3 regions of the Streptomyces sp. HUAS MS02 genome follow, and region 1 is predicted to be linked to each of the others. Evidence: riboswitches for the same ligand, from Rfam matches in the RefSeq annotation. Region 1 holds a riboswitch; each other region holds the start of a gene.
The links. Region 1 has a riboswitch for cobalamin ahead of ACZ9QC_RS40070 (energy-coupling factor ABC transporter permease). Riboswitches for the same ligand answer to the same signal wherever they lie in the genome.
Positions count from the first base shown of each region.

Region 1 (5,376 bases):
CGATCTCCACCAAGGTCGGTCGGCTGCTGGTGGAGAACGAGTCCGCCGAGGGCGACGACCTGGGAAACGGCTTCGCGGTCCCCGCGACCCACCGCCGCGTCTGGGACTTCACCGCCGACGGCGTCCTGCGCTCCCTGGAGGCCAGCCTGCGACGGCTCGGTCTGGACCGGGTGGACGTGGTCCTCCTCCACGACCCCGACGACCACGTCGAACAGGCCCTGCGGGAGGCCTACCCGGCGCTGGAGCGGCTGCGCGACGAGGGAGTCGTCGGCGCCATCGGCGTCGGCATGAACCAGTGCGCCGTGCCCACCCGCTTCCTGCGCGAGACCGACATCGACGTGGTGCTGCTGGCCGGCCGCTACACCCTCCTCGAACAGGAGGGCCTGGCGGAACTGCTGCCCGAGGCCACCGCCCGGGGACGCAGCGTGCTCATCGGCGGCGTTTTCAACTCCGGCCTGCTGATCGACCCGAAGCCGCAGGCCACGTACGACTACGCCCCCGTGCGGAAGCCCGTGCTCGATCGCGCCCTGCGGCTGGGGGCGGTCACCGAGCGCCACGGCGTACCGCTGCGCGGCGCGGCCCTGGCGTTCCCCTCCGCTCACCCGGCGGTCGCGGCCGTGCTCACGGGCGCGCGCTCCGCCGAGGAGGTGCGCGACACGGTCGACCTGCACGGCCGCCCCGTCCCGGCCGCCCTCTGGGACGAGTTGCGCGCCGAGGGGCTGCTGAGCCCGAGCACCCCCGTCCCGCAGCCGAAGGAGCCGTCGTGAGGGTCGCCCTGCACACCAAGGTCCGCGCCGACCGCGTCGAGGAGTACGAGGCGGCCCACCGCGAGGTCCCCGGGGAACTGACCACCGCCATCCGCGCCGCCGGGGTGAGCGAGTGGACGATCTGGCGCAGCGGCACGGACCGACCTCGTCCCGTACGCCGACACCGTGCTGGACGCCTTCGGGCCCGAGCGGCTGATGTACGGCTCCGACTGGCCGGTCTGCCGACTCGCCTCCGACTACGCCGAAGTCCTGGACGTCGCCGACGCGTTGATGTCCGGACTCGGTGAGGCCGAACGCCGGGAGGTCTTCGCGGGCACCGCCGTGCGCGTCTACGGCCTGCGGATCTGAGGCTGAGGCAGCCGCGAGCCCGGTCCGGCGTCCGCCTCCGCGAGGGCCGCCAACTCGTCCGGTGTGCGCGGGCCCGCCTCCTCCCGCTCCAACAGCCCCTGCCCACGCAGCAGCCGGGCGACCGCGACACCCCAGGGGAGCCGCAGCCCCGCCTGGTGCAGGAGATCCGTGCGGGCGAGCATCTCCGCCACCGGGCCCGTGCGCGCGCCGGTCGGGGTGAGCAGCGCCGCGTCGTCGGCCCAGCGCAGCGCGAGGTCGACGTCATGGGTGGCCATCACGACGGTGGTGCCGGAGCGGCGCAGCTCGTCCAGGGTGGCGAGGAGCCGCTCCTGTCCGTCCGGGTCGAGTCCGGCGGTCGGCTCGTCGAGGATCAGGACCCGGGGCCGCATCGCGACCGCCCCGGCGATGGCGGTCCGCTTGCGCTGGCCGTAGGAGAGCAGATGGGTCGGCCGGTCGGCGAGGGCGGCGATACCGAGCGCGCCGAGCGCCTCGTCCACCCGGTCCCGCACCTGCGCGTCGGGCAGTCCGAGGTTCAGCGGTCCGAACGACACGTCCTGCGCGACGGACGCCGCGAAGAGCTGGTCGTCCGGGTCCTGGACGACCAGCTGGACCGTCGTCCTGAGCCGGGTGAGCCCCTTGCGGTCGTACGACACCGGCCGCCCCTCGACGGCCAACTCGCCCGCGCGGGGCCGCAGTCCGCCGCTGAGCAGCCGCATCAGCGTCGTCTTGCCGCTGCCGTTGCGGCCCAGCAGGGCGAGCGCTCGCCCCGCGCGCACCTCGAAGTCGAGTTCGCTGAGCACGGGCGGTCCGTCCTCGTACGCGAACGACGCGCCCCGCAGGGCGACGAGTACGGGCTCGCTCATGTCAGCGGCCTTTCCAGGACGAGGGTGAGGGCGGCGACGGCCGCCAGGAGCGCGACACTGGCCGTGGTGAACCGCACGGAGACCCGGGCCTCGGGCACCAGGACGCGCAGAGTGCCGTCGTACCCCCGTCCGGCGAGCCCGGTCTGCAGCCGTGCCGCCCGGTCGAAGGCCCGTACGAACGCGGTGGCGCCGAGCCCGGCGAGGGAACGCCAGGTGGCGGCCCGGGTGGTGTGCCCCAGCCGCGCCGCCTGCGCCTCCCGGATCCGGCGCATCGAGTCCAGGAGCAGAAAGCTCATCCGGTAGGTGACCAGGGCCACGTCCACGACCGGCGCGGGCACCCCGGCCCGGACCAGCCGGGGCAGCAGGTCCGACATCGGGGTGGTGAAGGCGAACAGGAGGACGCCGAGGGAGGCGGCCGAGGTGCGCAGCAACAGTTCCCCGGCGCGGACCGCTCCGCCGTCGGCCGGCGTGACGAACCCCTGCGGCCCGCCCACCTGCACGAGCAGCGGCAGCGCGCCGGTCACGCAGAAGCCCAACGGAACGCGGTAGGCCCGCCACAGCCGGCGGCCGGGCACGCCCGCGGGGCCCAGCAGCACCACGAGCGAGGTCAGCAGGACCAGGGCCGCGCCAGGCCAGGGCGGCAGGGAGATCGCGAGCACGGTGAGGCCGAGCCCGAGCACGGCCTTGTCCACGGGATGACGGCGGCGCCAGCGACTGCTGTGCGCCGCCGCGTCGATCGGCAGCACCCGGGTCAGCCCCGCCCGGCCGGGGCAGCCCCGGAGCGACCGGACGAGCCTTCGTCGCCGGTCGGGTCGGGGGTGTCGGACGCCCCCGACGCGCCCTTCGGGGCCGCGGCCGCCGGAACGCTCGCCGCAGGGCTGGACGCGCTCACCGTCGGGCCGGACGCGCTCGTGGTCGAGGCCGCCACGGTCGCGTCCACCGGCTTCTCCGGGGCCTTGTCGGTCTCCCCGGCCGCGTCCAGCAGCGCCCGCGCCCGGGCCTCGCCCTGGCGCCGGCCTTGGCGGACGCCGAAGTAGTAGGCGAGGACGCCCGCGCCGAGGGCCGCCTGGAGGGAGAAGAGCGCCGACTCGATCTCACCCGACGGCGGCTCGTACAGCGGGGAGAACCACGGCTCGTAGTCCGGCTCGATCTCGGTGATCGCTGTCTCCGCCTCGCCGTCGGCGCCCGAGAACGGCTCCTCCTTGTGGTCACCGAGGCCGAGGGCCAGCGGCAGGACGGCGAGCGCGGCCACGACGAGCAGCAGCAGTACGTTGATCTTCGTGTTCCGGTTCATCGGGCCACCGCCTCGGTCTCGTTCTCCCTCTCGGCCCCGGTGCGGCCCTGCCTGCCGGTCAGGAGCACGCCGAGCCGGGTGAGTTCGCCCTTGCTCGACTGCACCAGCAGACGCATCACCAGCACGGTGAGCAGACCCTCGCTGACCGCGAGCGGGATCTGGGTGACGGCGAAGATGGAGCCGAACTTGCCGAGCGCGCCCAGGAAACCGCTGCTCGGGTCGGGGAAGGCGAGCGCCAACTGCACGCTGGTGGCGCAGTAGGTGACCAGGTCGGCGACGAACGCGCCGAAGAACACCGTCACCATCAGCGGCACGTCGAAGCGTCGCAACAGCCGGTAGACGCCGTACCCCGCCCAGGGGCCGGCGATCGCCATGGAGAAGACGTTGGCGCCGAGCGTGGTCAGACCCCCGTGGGCGAGCAACAGGGCCTGGAAGAGCAGGGTGATGGTGCCGAGGACCGCCATGATCGGCGGCCGGAACAGGATGGCGCCGAGGCCGGTGCCGGTGGGGTGGGAGCAACTCCCGGTGACCGACGGCAGCTTCAGCGCGGACAGGACGAAGGTGAAGGCACCCGAGGCACCGAGCAGCAGTGTGCTCTCGGGGTGCTCCCTGACCTCACGGGTGAGTGCCCGTACTCCGTGGACGACGAACGGCGCGGACGCGACACCCCAGGCGATCGCGTGCGCCGGAGGAAGGAAACCCTCGGCTATGTGCATGGCTCAGCAGACCCTCTCCAGCACCTCGTGGATGGTTGACGCGCCTTGGCCGGTCTCCTGGCTTACGGGTGACACCGCCCGTGCTCCGCCTTCCCGGGTCCGAAGACCCAGTGGCTGTCCGTGAGGACCGGAGCCGGACTTCCCGATCACAGTGGCGAGGGCCGCACCGGCATCACACCGGATTTCCCGTTCACCAAGGCGTGGTGACAGTAGTGCCCAGATAAGGACGCTGACAAGCGGAGGCCAGGGGCGCGCGGGCGCCGTGCGACAGCTCACACCCGGGCGCACGCTCCGGCGCACGCCTCGCGCGTCGACAGGAGCCCACGGCTGACCGAAAGCAGACGCGAGCTTTACTGCGAGATAGTTGCAGCTGCCAACATGGCGCACAAGGCTGAGAGGACGCGACCGCACGCACCCATGGAAGAAGAGGCGCACGCCCCATGGCTCCTGGCACCGACACCGCCCCCTCGGCCACCGCCGGGCCGGGCGGACTCTCCTGGCGGCGGATCCGCTCCTCCCTGACGCGCGGGGAGTGGGCGAGCCTGGCCGGGATGGCCGGGTTCATCCTCGCTCTGCACCTCATCGGCTGGTTCACGCTCGTGGTGATCGTCGCCCCCGAGCACCACAGCGTCGGCAGCAAGACCTTCGGCGTCGGCATGGGCGTCACCGCCTACACCCTGGGCATGCGGCACGCCTTCGACGCCGACCACATCGCCGCCATCGACAACACAGCCCTGCTGGTCTGGCGGTTCGCGCGGATCGAGCAGAAGTGGACGACCGGCTGACCGCCGCACCTCGGCCACTCCCTAGTGCGCGTGCAGCCCGTCCCCGAGATGGCCGTGACTGTGCCGCCATCCGGCCCGGACGCGTCGGGCGCCCACCAGATGGGGGTGACCGGAGGGGAGCCCGGCGTGCACGTGGGACGTCGACGACGCAGGCCACAGCCGTACGGCCGTCAGCGCCGCGCCCAGCGCGAGCGAACCCAGGGCGAGCACGGCCCAGTTCAGCCCTGCCGTCGCCCCCAGCCATCCGGCCAGCGGATACGTCAGCAGCCAGCAGCCGTGCGAGAGGGAGAACTGGGCCGCGAACGCGGCCGTACGCTCCCCGGGCGCCACCGAGCGGCGGACCAGACGCCCGGCCGGAGTGAGCACCGCCGAGCACGCGGCACCGAACGCGGCCCAGAGCACCAGCAGCGCGGGCAGCCGCCAACTCCCGCCCTGCGCGCCGGTGACGGCCCCGAGCCCGGCGAAGACGCCGGCCAGCGACAGCGCGCCCGGCAGCATCACGGCACGGTCGGGGACCTTCTCCAGCACCCGGGGCAGCACCAGCGCCACGGCCATTGACCCCGCCCCGTACGCCCCGAGCGCCAGCGGCAGGGCGCTCGCGGA
Region 1 is NZ_CM146747.1:9,274,553-9,279,928, forward strand. It holds gene ACZ9QC_RS40040 (aldo/keto reductase) at 1-767, shown strand, start outside; partial or broken gene ACZ9QC_RS40045 (L-rhamnose mutarotase) at 764-907, shown strand; partial or broken gene ACZ9QC_RS40050 (amidohydrolase family protein) at 912-1,115, shown strand; gene ACZ9QC_RS40055 (energy-coupling factor ABC transporter ATP-binding protein) at 1,097-1,978, opposite strand; gene cbiQ (cobalt ECF transporter T component CbiQ) at 1,975-2,724, opposite strand; gene ACZ9QC_RS40065 (energy-coupling factor ABC transporter substrate-binding protein) at 2,730-3,272, opposite strand; gene ACZ9QC_RS40070 (energy-coupling factor ABC transporter permease) at 3,269-3,988, opposite strand; cobalamin riboswitch at 4,019-4,201, opposite strand; partial or broken gene ACZ9QC_RS40075 (HoxN/HupN/NixA family nickel/cobalt transporter) at 4,507-4,719, shown strand; gene ACZ9QC_RS40080 (MFS transporter) at 4,795-5,376, opposite strand, start outside.

Region 2 (5,376 bases), 8.6 Mb from region 1:
TGCGCGGCAGCCGTAGGTTCCACACGATGCCGTCCCGGATGGGCGTCAACTCCGTGTGCCCCCAGCCGAGATGGGCCACCACCGTGGACCAGACGTCGACCACGCCGATGTCGGCCGGCCCGATGGTGATCGCGAGGGCGACGGACAGACACAGCACCACGCCCCCGGCCGACCACGCCGACCCCCACCACAGCCCCCGACCGACGGCCCCCGCCGCAGCCGTCCGACGCGCCTTGGCGGGGGTCGGCGCTCCGGTCACCTCGTCGGCCACCGGTTTCGTGTCGGGTTCCGGGGCCGTCATCCCGTGAGGCCGTACTCGCGCAGTGCCGCCGCGAGCTTCTCCACGCCCTCGACGGTGCGGATCGTCGGGTTCATGGCCTGGCCCGGCAGCCGTACGTACCGCTTCTCGCGCACCGCCGTCATGTTCCGGGTGACCGGGTCGGACTCCAGGAACTCGATCTTCTTCGCGGCCGTCTCGGCCGTCTGCTGCTTGCGGACCAGGTCCCCGATGACCAGGACGTCCGGGTCGCGGTCGGCGACGGTCTCCCAGTTGACCTGGGGCCACTCCTCGTCGGTGTCGTCGAAGACGTTCTTCGCGTCCAGTTCACGGGTGATGATCCCGGGGGCGCCGCAGCACCCGGCGAGGTACGGCGACTGGTCGTTGGCGAACCAGTACAGGACGGTGACCCCACGCGCGTCGAGTCCGGCGGTCGCCTTCCTGACCCGGGACCTCAGCTCGGCCACCAGCTTCTCGCCGCGCTCCTCGACCCCGAAGATCCGGGCCAGATCACGGACTTCGCCGTAGACCGTCTCCATGGTCAGCGGCTCGGTGCGGACGCCGTCGCCGTCCCCGCTGTTGTCCTTGCCCACACAGTCCGACGGCGACAGATACGTGGGCACGCCGAGCTTCTCGAACTCCTCCCGGGTCGCCACCCCGCCCTTGCCGAGCGTGGAGGCGAACGAGGAGACGACGAGGTCGGGTTCGGCGTCGAGGACCTTCTCGAAGGAGGGTGCGTCATCGGCGAGCCGGGGCACCTTCGCGTTGGCCTTCTCCAGCCCCTTCGGCAGCGGATCGGTCCAGGTGGCGGTGCCCACCACACGGTCGGCGAGCCCGAGGGAGAGCAGGATCTCGGTCGTGCCCTGGTTGAGGGAGACGGCACGCTCGGGCGGGCTGTCGACCCGCACCTCGCGCCCGCAGTTGTCGAGCGTCACCGGATGACCGGCGGATCCGCCCGGGGCCGGACCCCGGTCCGACGACGCTGTGGAACCGGAGCCCCCGCAGCCGGTCAGCAACAGGGCACCGGCGGTCAGGAACAGGACGGCATGGCGGACGGGGCGTGCGAGCGGCACGGGACTTCCTTCGGCGTCGAGGGCTCATGCGCGAAGCCCGGTCGTACGGTGCTTCCCCGGGCACCCCTCGGTGCCGGGGACCGCCAGCAGGTCTTCGGACTCGGGGTCACCCGGACGAGACGCCTTCCCGGACCGCGATCGTGACCGCCGTCCAGTGGCCGTTGTCCCGCCCGTCACCCTCACCGCTGCGCGTCAGCTCCGGATTCACACCGGATTCCCTGACCCGTACGCGTACTTATGTGCGCGCACACGGGTTCGACTGGCGTCGGCAAGCTATCACACGCGCTTCCGAGGGCCCGTCAGTTCGCGGGCTTCCAGCCGGGGAGCGTCGGCAGGACCTTCTCGGCCACACGGAACAGCGCCGCGTCGTCCGGAATCTGGGAGTCCTGGCGGTAGATGACGAGTTCGAAGGTGCTGCCGCTGTCCTTCGGGTCGGTCGCGACCAGCAGCTGCCGGGCGACGCCGCCGGGAGCGGACTCCGGGTCGCTGCCGTCGAGACGGAACGAGATGCCGATGGTCCGGCCCGAGTACAGGGCCGCCGTGTGCCCGAGCACCTTCCTGGTCTCGGCGCCGGAGCCCAGATAGCCGACCGCCTCGGCGACCGGAAGATCCTCGTACGACGCCGAGAGCTCCACGGTGTACGTGTCGAGTTCGACGGTCGCCTCGGGGGTGACGGTCCTGGTGCCGTCGAACCAGGTGGACTCGTTCTCGCTGCCCGAGGCGATGACCGCCTGCTCGGTGGGCGTCCCGAGGAGCTCCGGCAGGTCGGCGCGGTTCAGCGCGGTGCACAGCTGTGCACCGGAGACCTTGCCCCGTGCCGCCGGAGAGGGGTCGTCCGACGACGACGAGCAGACGGCCGGCCCCACGGTCTCGGGGGTCGTGTCGAGGAGGTCGCCCAGCAACCACAACCCGCCCAGCAGCACACCGACGGTCGCCACCGCCGAGACCACCTGGCCGCCCGTACTCATCTCCTTCGCCGGGCCGCGTCGCGCACCGGCCCCGGGACCCGGTTCCGTCCCGTGTCCCGTGTCCGGATCGACTCCCGCACCCGTCCCCGGATCCGCTGCGGAGTCCGTTTCCGTATCCGCTCTTGAACCCGCTCCGGAATCGGCGAAATCGTCGACCATGTCCCCCCGTGCCCCCACCTTGATGTGCACACGCCTGACGTGCGCCGGGGGAGCCTAACCGGTGATCGTCGCGAGGGGGAAACGATATTCCGCGCAGGCGTGAAGCAGGGCTCCCGAGGGGAGGCCGAGACCCGGTGCGCCGCTGCCCCGGGCGTCGTGGCGGTCCACGAAAGGAAGGAACGCCATGTTCGTGCAGGACTCCCTACGTGCTCGCCGCCCTCGCCCACGACCTGCCCGTGCTGTGTGAGAAGCCCCTCACCCCGGATCCCGCCGCCGCGCTCCGGCTGCTGGAGGCGGAGCAGCGGCTGGGCCACCGCGGGTCCAGGTGGGCGCGCCCAGAGCGAGGGCGTCCGCACGGAGGTGGAACTCGTCGAACGCCCCGCCCTCCACCGCTGACCGCCGGAGCGGCGACCTTCGTTCCCAGGCGAGAACGGCCGACGCCGTCACCGTCACAGACATGTGATGTCTCACCTCGGATCAACCGGTATTCAGTGGCACGAAACCGAAAAATGACATTGTTCTGCATGGCTATTCATCACTGCGTGGCCGTTGACAGTGATGGTCCGCATGCCTGAGGTTCGTGGTCATGTCGCAATCGATCAGCAGGCGCACGTTGATGGCCGGTGCCACGGCCGTCGTCGCGGCCACCGGGGCCGACGACGCGTTCGCGGCCGGGGGTGCACCGACCGCCCCGAGGGCCTACACCCCGACCTGGGAGTCCGTGAACCGGCACCCCGCCGCCCCCGAGTGGTTCCGGGATGCCAAGTTCGGCATCTACTTCCACTGGGGGGTGTTCAGCGTCCCGGCGTACGACAGCGAGTGGTATCCCCGCAACATGTACAACCCTGACGAGCGGGCCCATCGGCACCACGTCGCCACGTACGGGGACCCGGCCGACTGGCCGTACCACCAGTTCATCGACGGGGCCGACGATCTCGCGGGCCGTCATGTGGAGTTCGCGCCGAAGCTCAAGTCGGCGGGCGGGAACTTCGACCCCGACGAATGGGCCCGGCTCTTCGTCGACGCGGGCGCGCGGTTCGCCGGGCCCGTGGCCGAGCACCACGACGGCTACTCGATGTGGGACAGCCGGGTCAACGAGTGGAACTCCGTGGCCAAGGGGCCGCGCCTGGACCTGCTGAAGCTCTTCACCGACGCCATCCGCGCCAGGAAGCTGAAGCTCCTGGTCGCCATGCACCACGCGTACAACCACACCGGCTTCTTCGAGTTCGCGCCCCCGCAGTCCGACCCGAGCCTCAAGAAGCTGTACGGGCAGTTGAGTCCGGAGGCGGAGAACCAGCTCTGGTACGACAAGCTCAAGGAGGTCGTCGACCGGTCCCGGCCCGACATCCTGTGGCAGGACTGGCGGCTCGACCACATCGACGAGACCCAGCGGCTGAACTTCCTGTCGTACTACTTCAACCAGGCCGACAAGTGGGGCAAGGAGGTCGTCGCCACCTACAAGGACGGCTTCAACAGCCACGGTTCGGTCTTCGACTACGAGCGCGGCGGCCCCGCCGACCTCACCGCGCCCTACTGGCTGACCGACGACAGCATCTCCGACTCCAGCTGGTGCTACACCGAGGGCATCGGCTACTACTCGCTCGCGCAGATGCTGCACTCGTTCGTCGACCGCGTCAGCAAGAACGGCACCGTGCTGCTCAACATCGCTCCGCAGGCCGACGGCACCATTCCGCAGGGCCAGCGCGACCTCCTGCTCGGCATCGGCGACTACCTGAAGCGCTTCGGCGAGTCGATCTACGGCACCCGCGCCTGGACCGCGTACGGCGAGGGGCCCACCAAGATGGGCGGCGGCTCCTTCACCCGGCCCACCGCCGGCACCCCGCAGGACATCCGCTTCACCCGGAACAAGGCGGGCACCGTCCTGTACGCGACGGTCCTCGGCTGGCCCGGCGGTTCGCTGACGCTCAGGACGCTCGGCTCGGACCGGATCGACCTGGACTCGCTGGCCTCGGTCCGCCTCCTCGACGCCACGGCCGGTACGTACATCGACCTCGACCCGCCGGTCCAGGGACCGACCGGGCTGAAGGTGACCCTTCCCCCGACGGCCCCCTTCGAGGCCCCCGCCTACGTCCTCAAGTTCCGCTTCTCCGGCCGGATCCCGGTCCTCCGGCCCGCCACCGGCGCCCTGGTCTTCGAGGACAGCCGCTACCGCGGTGACAGCGCCGTCCTGGCCCTCGGCGAGCACACGGCCGAACAGCTCGGCCTGGCCGGCCTCGCGCCGGGCACCCTCTCCTCTCTGAAGCTCGCCCCGGGCCACGAGCTGGTCGGTTACGCCGGCGACGACTTCACCGGCAGGTCGTGGACGTTCACCGAGGACACCGCACGGGTCCGGAACCGGATCACCTCGCTGATGGTGATGCTCGCCCCGTCCGCCTGGTTCCGGATCGCCAACGTCACCAACGGACTCGTCCTGGACGGCGGGGGAGACGTCCCCGCCGGCGCCGACCTGAAGCAGGGGACGTGGGACGGCTCCACCGGCCTGCAGTGGCACGCCGTGTACGTCGGCGACGGCTACTACAAGCTGGTGAACCGGGCCAACGGCCTGGTCGCCGACGGCCGCGGCGCCACCGGCGACGGCGCTCCGGTGAAGCAGGCGGCCTGGCACGGCGGCACCGACCAGCAATGGTTGATCACCCACCGGGGCGACGGCCGTCACTCCCTCACCAACCGCACCACGAAACTCGTCCTCGACGGCGGCGGGAACGTCCCCTCCGGCTCGCTCGCCAAACAGTGGACCTGGGGCAACAGCACCAACCTGCTGTGGACCTTCACCGAGGTCTGACGCCCGCTCACGCCCGGTCGGACAGATCCAGCAGCACCTTGGAGGAGACCGTACGGTCCCGCGCGGTCTCGAAGGCGGCGACGGACCGCTCCAACG
Region 2 is NZ_CM146747.1:698,653-704,028, reverse strand. It holds gene ACZ9QC_RS03120 (FecCD family ABC transporter permease) at 1-301, opposite strand, end outside; gene ACZ9QC_RS03115 (ABC transporter substrate-binding protein) at 298-1,350, opposite strand; cobalamin riboswitch at 1,419-1,629, opposite strand; gene ACZ9QC_RS03110 (DUF6215 domain-containing protein) at 1,650-2,318, opposite strand; partial or broken gene ACZ9QC_RS03105 (Gfo/Idh/MocA family oxidoreductase) at 2,684-2,794, shown strand; gene ACZ9QC_RS03100 (alpha-L-fucosidase) at 3,064-5,280, shown strand; gene ACZ9QC_RS03095 (L-idonate 5-dehydrogenase) at 5,288-5,376, opposite strand, start outside.
Region 2: it holds a riboswitch for cobalamin, as region 1 does, so the genes downstream of both, ACZ9QC_RS03115 (ABC transporter substrate-binding protein) here and ACZ9QC_RS40070 (energy-coupling factor ABC transporter permease) in region 1, are expected to answer to the same signal.

Region 3 (5,376 bases), 1.6 Mb from region 1:
GAACGGCAGCCCGCTGGGCGCACCCGACTCGATGAGCCGCCACAGCGCGTCCGTGTCCGCGTGCTCCTCGATCAGGTCGCCGAGCCGGTCGAGCTGCTCCTCGCGCAGCGCGGCGAACGAGGTGTCCGGGGCCGGTACGAACCGGCGCCCCGAGGCGGCGGCCACCTCGCGCAGGAAGGCCCGCCGGAACCCGTCCGACTCCAGCGACCCGTGCCAGTGCGTGCCCCAGGTCTGCCCGACCCGGCACCCGTCCAGGAACGGCTCGCCGCCCAGCACCTCGGCGACCCCGTGATGGATCTCGTACCCCTCGACCCGCTCCCCGAGGGCCTCCCCGACGGGCCGGGTGAGCGTCTTCTCCGGGGCGAACCGCACCCGGACGGGAAGCACCCCGAGCGCCGGGACATGCCCCCGGCGGCTCTCGACGTCGTCCTCGATGTGCTCCCCGAGGACCTGGAAGCCCCCGCAGATGCCGAGGACCGGCCGCCCCTCGGCGGCCCGGCGCAGCAGCGCCTCGGCGAGTCCCCGTTCCCGCAGCCACTCCAGCGCCCGGACCGTGCCCCGGGTCCCCGGGACGACGACGAGATCGGCGTCGGCCAGTTCCTCGGCCCGGTCCACGAACCGCACGACCACACCGGGTTCGGCGGCGAGCGCGTCCACATCGGTGAAGTTGGACATCAACGGCACCGCGCACACGGCGACCCGCAGCACGTCCTCCCCGACGGGCGGCGCGACGTTCGACTCCCGCACCGTCCCCCGCAGCGAGACCCGCAGCCCGTCCTCCTCGTCGATGCCGAGCCCGTGCCGGAACGGCAGCACCCCGTACGTCCGCCGCCCGGTGAGCCCGTGCAGCATGTCCAGCCCCGGCTCCAACAGGGAGACGTCGCCCCGGAACTTGTTGACGAGGAACCCGGCGACGAGGGCCTGGTCCTCGGGGGAGAGCAGCGCGACCGTCCCGAAGAACGACGCGAACACCCCACCGCGGTCGATGTCGCCGACCACGAGCACGGGCAGCCCGGCGTTCCGGGCGATCCCCATGTTGACGATGTCGGTCCGCCGCAGATTGATCTCGGCCGGAGAGCCGGCCCCCTCGCAGATCACCGCGTCATACGTGCCCCGCAGCTCGGTGAGACAGTCCAACACGGTCCCGAGCAGCCGCTGTTGCCGCCCGCCGTGATAGCCGCGCGCACTCATCTCGCCCACGGGCTTCCCCAGCAGCACCACTTGACTGCTGCGCTCGCCCCCGGGCTTGAGCAGCACGGGGTTCATGAGCGCGGTGGGCTCCACCCGGCAGGCCTGGGCCTGCATGGCCTGCGCCCGCCCGATCTCGGCTCCCTCCTTCGTCACGAAGGAGTTGAGCGACATGTTCTGCGCCTTGAACGGCGCGACCTTGACGCCCCGGCGCACCAGCCACCGGCAGATCCCGGCGGTGACCACGCTCTTCCCGGCGTCGGAGGTGGTCCCGGCGACCAACAGCCCGCCACTCATCCCTGACTCCTCGACCGCAGCAGCGACACACCCGCACCGATCCCGAGCGCCAGCCATCCGACCCGCCGGGACAACCGCACGGCCCGCTCGATGTCGCCCACGTCGACGGCGCGTCCCTCCCCATTGAGCACAGGCCGATGCTCGACCCGCCCCCCGTACGACAACGTGCCCCCCATCCGTACTCCGAGCGCCCCCGCGAACGACGCCTCCACGGGCCCCGCGTTGGGGCTCGGATGTCTGTGCGCGTCGGCGCGCCAGGCCCGTACGGCCCCCCGGGCATTCCCGCCGGAGGCCGCGGCCAGCATCGCCGTCAGCCGTGCTCCCGGCCACCCCACCACGTCGTCCAGCCGCGCGGAGGCCCATCCGAACCGCCGGTACCGCTCCGACCGGTGGCCGACCATGGCGTCCAGCGTGTTGACGGCCCGGAACCCCAGCAGCCCGGGCACACCCGCCACGGCTCCCCACACGAGCGCCCCCACCACGGCGTCCGACGTGTTCTCGGCGACGGACTCCACGACCGCCCGCGCGATCCCGTCCGCGTCGAGCGCCTGGGGATCCCGTCCGCACAGATGCGGCAGGCGGTCCCGCGCGCCGTCGACGTCCCCCGCCTCCAGGGACCGCCCGATCGCCCGGGCCTCCCGCCCGAGCGAAGTCCCCCCGACGACGGCCCAGGTGGCGGCGGCGGTCAACGCGACGGAGGCGGTACGCGACTGCCGTACGGCGGACGAGGCGACGGCCCCGAGCGCCACGGCGCCGCCCGCGCACACGGCGGTGTGCAGCGCGCCCCACCCCCGGTGGTCCCGCCACAGCACCCGCTCCACGGCGCCGGCGGCCCGCCCGAACGCGGCGACCGGATGCCCCCGGCGAGGATCACCGAGCAGCAGGTCACCGAGGACTCCGGCGGTGGCGCCGTACGCGAACACGCGATCGGCACGCACGGGTTCAGCCGTTCACGGGGTCGGGCAGGGGGCGGGCGTCGAGCCCCGAACGGCAGCCGCGCATGGCGCACATGGCGTTGTGTCCTCACTCAGGGTGTCCACGCCCTGGTTCGACGAGACCGACGGCGAGAGTTCCTGGCTCCCGGGAGGTTCTTCCCCGGTGACAGTGGCGGGACCGCGCCGGACTCGCACCGGCTTCCTCTCCTGCCGTCGTAGATGGCCCCGGCAGTCCACCACGCTCCCGGAAGACCCGTCAACTTGCTGTTGACCTGCGAAGCAACGGTGTGCCGAGCCCCACACCGCTGAAATCGCGTCACTCGCCCGAATCGGCTCTTTCCGTGCTCTTCCCCGGCGCTCAAGCTGGGAACACTTGAGGGAACGACAGGGTGGACGCCGTGTCGGTGCGCTGACTCGTGGGCTGGGAGGAGGTCGGTGTGATCGGCAGGGAGTCGCCCGGACCGGTGTGGATCAGGAGCAGCCATTCCGGCAACCAGGGCGGGGAGTGCGTCGAGTTGGCCGTCTTGGACACGCGGGTGATGATCCGTGACTCGAAGTCGAACCAAGACGCTGTGCTCACCTTCCGCTACGCGGCGTGGTGTGGTTTTCTGGCGGGGCTTGTGGACCCGGGAGCGGGCGGCTCGTGACGATCCGCCCGGGGGACGGGAGGTACGCACATGGGAAACCGGTCGAAAGGCTCTTCCTCGGCGCGCACGGGAAAACCAAGCACGAGGGGAACACGTGTCGCGGCCGCCGCGCCGTTGGCGCTCTACTGCTCGGTGATGGGTGTCCTGGCCGTCGGGGCCGGTGCCGTCGCCGCGCTGCTGGTACCCGCCGGTGAGGCCCGCGGACTGGTCTGGTTGGCGGTGACCGTGCTCATCGCCGGCGGCGCCGGTCTGTGGTGGGGGATCACCCCGGTCACGGAGCGGGTCCGGGTTCTGAACCGGGCCCTGGCGTCGGCTCAGCCCCGGAGGTCGCAGCGCCACTGACCGGAGCGCCCGGTGCGCCCCCGGAGCGGTGACGCAGCGCGCTGCCCAGCCCCGCGCCGAGCGCGGTGACCAGGGCGGCCCCGAGCGCGCCGATCACGACCGTGGCGAGCGGTGTCGCGGCCGCGAAGGACACACCGGGGGCGACGCGTGCCGCCGCGGCGATGCTGAACAGCAGGATGCTGCCGCATGCCGTGCCCAGCAGGAGCCTGGTCGACAGCAGACGTATCTCCCCGTCCACCCGGGCGTTCTCCACCCGGATCAGTGAGTCCGCCCAGTCGGACCGCTGCATGGCGTACGCCTTGAGGGTGCAGTCGTCGACGGGAAGCGGTTCTTCCTCTTCCATGGACTCGGGAGGGACTCGGGAGGCCTCGCCCGCCGGAACGGCGCGGGCCGTGCGGAGCCGGCGCCACCACTCTCGTATCTCGAAGACCGCCATCGGCCCTCCCCCGAATCCGCCCGGGCCGTGCCGCCCCGGGATCAGCTATTGTCCAGACTCTCCTTGACCGTGTCGATCAGCTCGATCATCCGGTCACCGTGATAGGCGATGGTGCTGATTTCCTCGAAGCACTCCTGGTAGCGGGCCGTGAGGTCGAGGTCCTCGCGGCTGGTGAGCCCGCCCTGCGGACTCTCCAGGTACAGCAGGTCGTCGTCGTCCTTGAAGCCGAGCAGGATGAACGTGGCGGTGATGCTGAAGTGCGCCCCCGCCGAGAAGGGCAGCACCTGCAGGTTCACCCGGGGGTGTTCCGTCAGGGTCTTCAGGTGTTCCAGCTGGCGGCGGTGCACCGATGGGCCGCCGATGACGCGCCGAATGGACGCCTCGTCGAGGACCACGTCCACGTGCGGCCCCCCGTCGCCGTCGAAGTAGCGCTCCTGGCGGGTCGCCCGCAGCTCGATCTGCCGCCGTAGGGTCGGGCCCGGGTCGCCGGTGGAGATCACCGCGGCCGCGTAGTCCTCGATCTGCAGCAGGCCGGGCAGCAGGATGGGGTTGTACATCCGGATGCTGTTGGCGGCCCCCTCGTAGCCGAGGTATCGGGCGTACTGGGTGGACACGACCTCGCTGTACGGAGCCCACCAGGACGGCCCCTTGGAGCCCCGGGCGGCGTCCTCGAGCTCGGTGACCAGAGCCGGCTCCGAGACGCCGTACTGCTGCAGCAGGGCCCGCAGATCCGTGACGCTGACGCTGACGATGCCGTTCTCGATCCGGATGAGTTTGGAGAGTGACCATTCCAGGCCATTCGCGGCATCCTGCTGGGTCAGTCCGGCCCGCTCGCGGGCCTTCCGCAGCTCGATTCGCAGCCTGCGTCGATTCAGGCTCGGATCGATGTCCCTGGCCATGGTGCTCCCTGCCACATGTCGTCGTTGACTCGTCAGGCGGCCACCGTCGAACAGCAACTACCCCATCAGAGTAGGGCAGTTGAGCGGGTGCCACCAGCCGTCGTCAGTATGACATGTGGCTTTCCGGCAGGGTCGTTCTGCTGCTCCGAATGCAGAGAAAACCCCCGTAAGCGTCACAAGACGCCCACGGGGGTTGAATCTGAAGTTGTCGGTGTCGGCCCTAGGGGACCCTGGGATTTCCGGTCTCAGGTCATGATCAGGGAAATTCCGTACGCCACTGCCGCCGCGCACAGCGCGAAGCACACGTACGCCCCAGTGGTCGCGAGCGCCACCGAGTCGCCCCGGGTTGACGCCGCCTCCCGCTTGGAGAGGCCGACGATTCCCAGGGTGAAGAGGCCGACGAGGGCCACGGTGACCACGAGGCTGACTCCGAAGACGGAGCCGAGGGCTGCCCAGTCGATGTGCATGGTGGTGTTCTTCCTCAGGAGGTCGCGGGGCTCAGACGGCGGGCGTCGGCGTGGACGAGTTCGCCGGGGCCGTGGTCTCGGCGGCGACCGCGGGCGCGGGGACGGTCGCCGTGAGGTGCTCGGTCACGGTGCCGAGGGGCGGCGGTGTCACGGCGGCCATCGCCG
Region 3 is NZ_CM146747.1:7,631,026-7,636,401, forward strand. It holds gene ACZ9QC_RS32850 (cobyric acid synthase) at 1-1,485, opposite strand, end outside; gene ACZ9QC_RS32855 (cobalamin biosynthesis protein) at 1,482-2,423, opposite strand; cobalamin riboswitch at 2,531-2,673, opposite strand; gene ACZ9QC_RS32860 (hypothetical protein) at 2,779-3,000, opposite strand; gene ACZ9QC_RS32865 (DUF397 domain-containing protein) at 2,945-3,067, shown strand; gene ACZ9QC_RS32870 (hypothetical protein) at 3,339-3,845, opposite strand; gene ACZ9QC_RS32875 (helix-turn-helix domain-containing protein) at 3,887-4,744, opposite strand; gene ACZ9QC_RS32880 (hypothetical protein) at 4,990-5,211, opposite strand; gene ACZ9QC_RS32885 (inorganic phosphate transporter) at 5,243-5,376, opposite strand, start outside.
Region 3: it holds a riboswitch for cobalamin, as region 1 does, so the genes downstream of both, ACZ9QC_RS32855 (cobalamin biosynthesis protein) here and ACZ9QC_RS40070 (energy-coupling factor ABC transporter permease) in region 1, are expected to answer to the same signal.